Regions from separate parts of the Actinoalloteichus caeruleus genome, predicted to be linked through region 2. Evidence: predicted binding sites of a transcription regulator. Region 2 holds the regulator's gene; the other holds the start of a gene.

Region 1 (3,405 bases), 380 kb from region 2:
ACGTCTCCGACGAGGTGATGGCCGAGGTCGGCTGACGACCGGGCCAGGGCGGGCCGGTCCCGGGTGTCCGGGACCGGGCCCGCTCCGGAGGTCGTGACGGCTCCCCGCGACGCGGAGGGCTTCCTCCCAGCCCCGGTGGGGCGTCCCGTAGGGTCGCGCTGACGGGAGAAGTAGCGCGACGTCCCGCCCGGAGGTGCGTTTCGTGGCCGATGACCAGGAGCTCCGACGGAGGCTGCGGACCGCCGCCGAGGAGGACGGCGTCGCGATCGTGCACGTCGCCGAGGAGCGGAACGCGCCGCCCTTCGCCCAGACCGTCGGCGTCTACCGCAGTTGCGGCATGCCGGAGGTCGTGGTGATCGGCCTGCCGCCCAAGGTCGCCCACGCGGTGCTCAGCACGTACTCGGAGCGGGCCCGCGCGGGGGAGGACTTCGTCCCGGGCCGGTGCTACGAACGGTTCCTCAAGGACCTGCCCGTCACCTTCGAACGGGTGCACCGGGGCTTCTACGCCGAGTACTTCGGGCACGCCTTCCTGCTCAACCGCAAGGGCACCTTCCCCGCCCTCCAGATGATCGTCGCCGCGCCGGACGGGTCCTGGCCGTGGCAACCGGACGCGCCGGGTGGGTTCGCCCAGTACCAGCCGGTGCTCACCGACAGCGGCCGCCCCGAGAGCTGGGTGCCGGGGGAGACCGGTCCCTGACGGGCCCCGCCGCACCCCGGACGGCTCCGGGCACCCCCGGGCCGGCCGTGCCCTCCGGGTGCGCCCGCGGGAACGCCGCCCCCTCACCTCCGCGCACGCGCGCCACCTGCCCGGGCGGCCACCGGCGGTGCCGGTCGGCCGGTGTCGACACCCGGCACGGCACGTGGCAGCCTTCTTGCGATGCCTGAGCTGCCCGATGTCGAGGGATTCCGTCGCGTCGTCGTGGAACACGCCCTGGGCCGGCCCGTCCGGGATGTCGTCGTGTTCGACGCCGCGATCCTGCACGGTGCCTCTCCCCAGGAGCTCGCCGCCGCCCTGCGCGGGCGTCGGTTCGCCCGGGCGGATCGGCACGGCAAGTGGCTGCTGCTGCGCTTCGAGGACCACGCCGCGCCGACCGGCGAGGACCGGCCCGCCGCGCCCGCCGACGGGAACCCGGCCGTTCCCGCCCCCGCCCCCGCCGACGGGGACGGCGTGGCAGGGGCCGGACGGGTGCCTGGCGGCCCCGTCCTCGCGCTGCACTTCGGGATGACGGGGTCGCTGCGCTGGCAGGCGCCTCCCGACCGCCGACGCGGTCACCGCCACGACCGGGTGCGGATCGTCCTCGACGAGGGTGAGCTGCGCTTCCGCGACCAGCGCAAGCTCCAGGGCATCTGGCTGGCCGAGGACGAGCGCGGCGTCGACGAGCTGCTCGCCGGCCAGGGGCCGGACGCCGCCACCCTCGACTTCCGCGACTTCGACGCCCGCCTGCCCCCGTCCCGACGTGCCGTCAAGGCCGCCCTGATCGACCAGGGCGTCCTGGCCGGTATCGGCAACCTGCTCGCCGACGAGATGTTGTGGCGCGCGGGCATCCACCCGGACCGCAGCCTGGCCCGCCTGACCCCCTCCCAGCGGCGGACGCTGCACCGCCAGCTGCGGCGGCTGCTCCCGCAGGCGGTCAAGGCCGGCCGGGTTCCCGACAAGAAGGGCTGGTTGACCGGGCTGCGGGACCAACCGGACGCCAGCTGCCCGGTCTGCGGCACCACCCTCGAGCACAGCCGCACCGCCGGACGATCCAGCCTGTGGTGCCCCCGCTGCCAACCACCGGGGTGAGCCGCGCCCGCTCCGGGCGCCGGGGAACCGGCCTCCGAGCCCCTCGCACGGCGGCGGCGGATCGGACCGCCGGTGGGAGGCGGGCGGGCGCGCCGCTCGCGGCGTGATCCACTCGAACCGGTAGCCTGATCGCTCGAACTGATGTTCGTCCGCCCCAGGCCGGGCGGTGGCCGGGTGGCCACCGGCACCGGAGGGCGGGCCGACCGGCGGGAGGCGAGGCGTGCGGGTGCTCGGCGTCGATCCCGGCCTGACCCGGTGCGGGATCGGTGTCGTCGACGGTGGCCACGGCCGGGCCGTGCGCTTCGTGGCCGTCGACGTGGTGCGCACGCCCGCCGACGCGGAACTCCCGGAGCGGCTGCTGGCCGTGTCCGACGCCGTCGAACGGTGGCTGGACGCGCACCGACCCGACACCGTCGCCGTCGAGCGGGTGTTCAGCCAGCACAACGTGCGCACGGTGATGGGCACCGCGCAGGCCAGCGGCGTCGTCGCCCTCGCCGCGGCCCGCCGTTCCCTCCCGGTCGTGTTCCACACCCCCAGCGAGGTCAAGGCCGCCGTGACCGGCTCCGGTCGGGCGGACAAGAAGCAGGTCGGGGCCATGGTCACCCGCATCCTGCGGCTCACCGAGGTGCCCAGGCCGGCCGACGCCGCCGACGCCCTGGCACTGGCGATCTGCCACCTGTGGCGGGGCCCGGTGTCCGCGCGGCTGGCCCAGGCCCAGGCCCAGGCGGCCCAGCTCGCCAAGGCCCACCGGGCCAGGCTGGCGGCGGCCAGGAGGAAGGAATGAGCCGGTGATCTCCTCGGTACGCGGAACGGTGCGCTCCGTCGGTCTCGACCACGCCGTCGTCGAGGTCTCCGGGATCGGGCTCGCCGTGCGCACCACCCCGACCACGCTGGCCGGGCTGCGACGTGGCGAACAGGTCGAGCTCGTGACCAGCCTCGTCATCCGGGAGGACTCCTGGACGCTGTACGGGTTCCCCACCGACGAGGTCAAGGAGCTCTTCGAACTGCTCCAGACCGTCTCCGGCGTCGGTCCCCGGCTCGCGCTGGCCATGCTGGCGGTGCTGGAACCGGACCAGCTGCGCACGGCGGTGTCCGAGGGCAACCTGACCACCCTCACCCAGGTGCCCGGCATCGGCCGCAAGGGGGCGGAGCGCCTCGTCGTGGAGCTGCGGGACAAGCTCGGCCCGGTGGCTCCCGCCGGCGGTGGGGACGGGGCGGCGGCGCCGGACGCCGGCCAGCGGCGCACCCACGTGGTCGAGGCCCTGGTCGGTCTCGGGTTCACGGCGAAGCAGGCGGAGCAGGCGGTGGAGAAGGTGCTGGCCACCGACGGTGGCGGGGACACCTCCGGGATCCTGCGGAAGTCCCTCGCGCTGCTGGGGCGCAAGCGGTGAGGCGTGGCCAGGTGGGACGACGTGAGGACGACGGGGCGGTGACGTGACGGACGACTGGGCGAATGACTGGGCGGACCTCGACGTCGGCTCCGGCGGAACGGGGGCCGGTCAGCGGGGCGGCGAGGACGCGCTGTCGACCAGCGCGGAACCCGGGGACCGGGATGTCGAGGCCACACTGCGGCCCCGGTCGCTGCCGGAGTTCGTCGGGCAGCCCCGGGTGCGCGAGCA
Region 2 (3,405 bases):
CGGTTTCAGTCATGCCGCTCTCTCCTCGTCCTGCTGGTGTGGTTCGTCCGCCACTCGGGCGGTTCCGGTCGTGGTCAACCCGCGGTGGGGCTGCCCTCCGGGCAGCCGTCAGCCCCGTCACGTTGCCGGGTGTGGGTGTGGGCCGTCGTGGCCCCGAAGTCGGATCCGCTGACGCCCTCAGGGGGCCTCGGCTGGCTCCTCCCCGTCCGCCTGGACGGTCCGCAACTCGGCGATTTCCTTTTCGAAGTCCTCCACGGAGGAGAACGCCCGGTAGACGCTGGCGAAGCGCAGGTACGCGACCTCGTCGAGGTCCCGGAGTGGTCCCAGGATGGCCAGACCGACCTCGTGGCTGGCGATCTCGGCGGAGCCCGTGGACCGGACGACCTCCTCGACGCGGTGCGCGAGCTGTTGCAGCGCGTCCTCGTCCACCGGCCGTCCCTGGCAGGCGCGCTGGACGCCTCGGACGACCTTGTTCCGGCTGAACGGCTCCGTCACTCCGGAGCGTTTCACGACGGCGAGCACTGCTTCCTCAACCGTGGTGAACCGGCGACCACAGCCCGTGCACGACCTCCGACGCCGGATGGCCTGTCCCTCGTCGACCTCCCGCGAGTCGACGACGCGGGAGTCAGAGTGTCGACAGAACGGACACCGCACGATCCACCCCTTAACTCGGTACGCACTGGTGGGACCGGCATCGCCGCGCCCGGTGACCAGGATACTCGGGCATCGTTCACCAAGCTCACCCGAACCCCAATCTGTAGAGCGTTCCCGGCACTCCGACACTAGATGTTGGGGTCCAAACCTAGACACGCGGCCGAAGCGGGTGCAAGCAACGACACGGGTGAACCCCGACTTCGCCCTGACGGGTGGGCCCGACCTGGCCGTACGCCGCTCCGTCACGGCGCGCGCACCCCAGGTGACGTGCCACCCGCCCCCGCCCGAACCACCCCCTCCCCGAGCGGGCACCCCACCCGACACCCGGCCCGAGCGCGCGCCGAGCGCAGCCGCCCACGGGGCGATCGGAATGGGCGGACGAGGCGTGCGGTGGACGTCGAACAAGGAATTGCGACGCGTTCCGAACCGAACAGACGTTCGATTTCCTTCGTCCTTTCCGGCACTCGGGGAACCGGGGCGACGGGGGGACTCGCCCATTCGAACAGGTGTTTGATCTTCACGTATGTTCGCGTTACCGTGGACATCTCGACAGTCCCGGCGGAGTGGGGCGGACGACGGTCGGCGCGATGTCGATACCGCCACTCCCTCCGCGGCAGTCCCGGGTGATCCACGCGTGGACGGCACGATGATCACGGATCATCTGGTTGCGCGGGAATCACGACGGTGACCGGAGCCGAACGTCGTCACGACGTCGGTGCGACGAGGGCGACAGCCCAGGAGGACAGGAGATGGCACGCAGGACCGAGCCGGATCTGGGCCCCGACCGCGCGGCGGCCGTGTCCGAGGTGCCCTCGACGGGCGCCGCGTCCCCTCCGAACGGCGCGCTGACCAGCCGCCAACAACGGGTGCTCGACGTCATCAGGCAGTGGTTGGACGAGCACGGCTACCCACCCAGCATCCGGGAGATCGGAGAGGCGGTCGGTCTGACCTCCACCTCCTCGGTGGCGCACCAGCTGCGCACACTGGAGCGGAAGGGGTACCTGCGCCGGGATCCCAACCGGCCGCGCGCGGTCGGCGTGCTCCCGGTCGACGTGGTCGTGCCAGCCACGGAGGAGCCCACTACCTCGGCGCCCGCCTACGTACCCCTGCTGGGCCGCATCGCGGCGGGAGGTCCCATTCTCGCGGAGGAGGCGGTGGAGGACGTCTTCCCCCTCCCCAGGGAGATCGTCGGTGAGGGTTCCCTGTTCCTGCTCCGAGTCACGGGTGACTCGATGGTGGAGGCGGCGATCACCGACGGCGACTGGGTGGTGGTCCGGCAGCAGCCCGACGCCGAGAACGGCGACGTCGTCGCCGCGATGCTGGAGGGCGAGGCGACGGTCAAGACCTTCCGCCGGCGCGAGGACCACGTCTGGTTGATGCCGCACAACCCCGCCTTCGAACCGATCCTCGGTGATGACGCGACCATCCTCGGCAAGGTGGTGGCGGTCCTCCGCCGGCTCTGACCACCCCGCCGCCGCGCTGGGGAGGGAGGCGGGGCCGCACGTCGCCTCGGAAGGACGTGGGGGTGCCCTTCGGCTCCCGCCCCGGTCGCGGAGCTGGGACCGCCGCGCGGGGGGCCGCCACCACGACGGGCCGTGCCGAGCGAGGAGCGGCAGTGGCGGGAGCTGGCGCTGGCTGCGCCGGGAGTGCGGACCACCCACCCGCGCCGGTCCCCACGGCCCTCGTCCGCCCTCGGCCGGAGTTCGGCATGGCGACGGCGCCGCGGCCGGGTCACCACTCCCCGGCCAGGGTGTGGGCATCCCGCAGGAGGTGAGACCCCCGGACGCGCGGCACTGGGAACGGACGGGTCGGCTGGGGCGCCCTGTCCGTCCCGCTCCAGCGCCCCTCGGCCTCCCGCCCGGCCGCCCCGGGGTCTAGGTGGCCCGCCGCGAACGGCTCACGACCCAGGTCAGGAGCGCCGCGAGCAGGCCGGCGATCCCCAGGGCCTGCCAACCCGGCATCCCCTCGTCGTCAGCACTGAGGGCGGCGTCCTCCCCGTGGTCCCGCCCGGCTTCGCCGCGGTCCTCCTCCTCGGACGGGACCTCGCCGCTCGCCGTGGACCCCCGGGAACGTTCCGCCTCGGCGAGCAGCTCGACGGCGCCCGGGTAGGCCCGGATCGGCTGGTTCTCACCCTCCGAGGTCGAGAGCAAGGTGCCATCCGGCTCGAGGGCGACGGCCTCCCCCTGCGGCTCGTCCGGGATCGGGATGTTGACCGGTTCTCCGGCCAGGGCCTCCACCACGTCGCCGTCGGGGGCGCTGAACAGGTAGGCCTCGGTGTAGGTGCGCAGCGCGACCACGGTGCCGTCCGCGCTGACCGAGCCGCCCGTGACCGCCACCGACCCCACCATCTCCGGGATCGGCCCCCCTGGCGTGGTGGTGCTCCGAAACCGCACCGAGCCCACCTCCTCCAGGGGCACCGGCCCCGGGGTGCGCAGCGGCTCCGCCGGTCGGTACACGTAGGCGGTTCCGAAGATCTCCTTCGTCACGATGTGGGGTACGCCGTCGCGGTCCAGCAGCAGTGCCTCGGCGTCGTGCGGACCACGCGGGTAGGTCATCCGGTGCAGCGACGCCACCCCGTCCGGGGTGATGCGGACGAAGGCGACGTGCTCCCGCCGCCGGCGGTTGTCGCCGGTCTCGGCCACCCAGATCGTGCCGTCCGGGGCGACCGCGACGTCCCCGACGTCGTAGTGGTCGATGCCGGTGGTGATCACCCTCGCCACCGAGCAGTCCCGGTTGAGGACGAACACCTGG

The links. Region 2 encodes LexA, which represses DNA repair genes until DNA is damaged. Its sites were predicted from a motif close to CGAACACGTGTTCG; they were not measured.
Region 1: a site for LexA is predicted at 1,921-1,934, ahead of ruvC (crossover junction endodeoxyribonuclease RuvC). Genes of this name have one in related genera too.

What each region holds. Positions count from the first base shown of each region.
Region 1 is NZ_CP186005.1:1,723,454-1,726,858, forward strand. It holds gene ACOJVX_RS07760 (YebC/PmpR family DNA-binding transcriptional regulator) at 1-35, shown strand, start outside; gene ACOJVX_RS07765 (DUF4262 domain-containing protein) at 203-697, shown strand; gene ACOJVX_RS07770 (Fpg/Nei family DNA glycosylase) at 878-1,786, shown strand; gene ruvC (crossover junction endodeoxyribonuclease RuvC) at 2,007-2,570, shown strand; gene ruvA (Holliday junction branch migration protein RuvA) at 2,575-3,177, shown strand; gene ruvB (Holliday junction branch migration DNA helicase RuvB) at 3,308-3,405, shown strand, end outside.
Region 2 is NZ_CP186005.1:1,340,564-1,343,968, reverse strand. It holds gene ACOJVX_RS06035 (vitamin B12-dependent ribonucleotide reductase) at 1-13, opposite strand, end outside; gene nrdR (transcriptional regulator NrdR) at 178-654, opposite strand; gene lexA (transcriptional repressor LexA) at 1,404-2,117, shown strand; gene ACOJVX_RS06020 (hypothetical protein) at 2,529-3,405, opposite strand, start outside.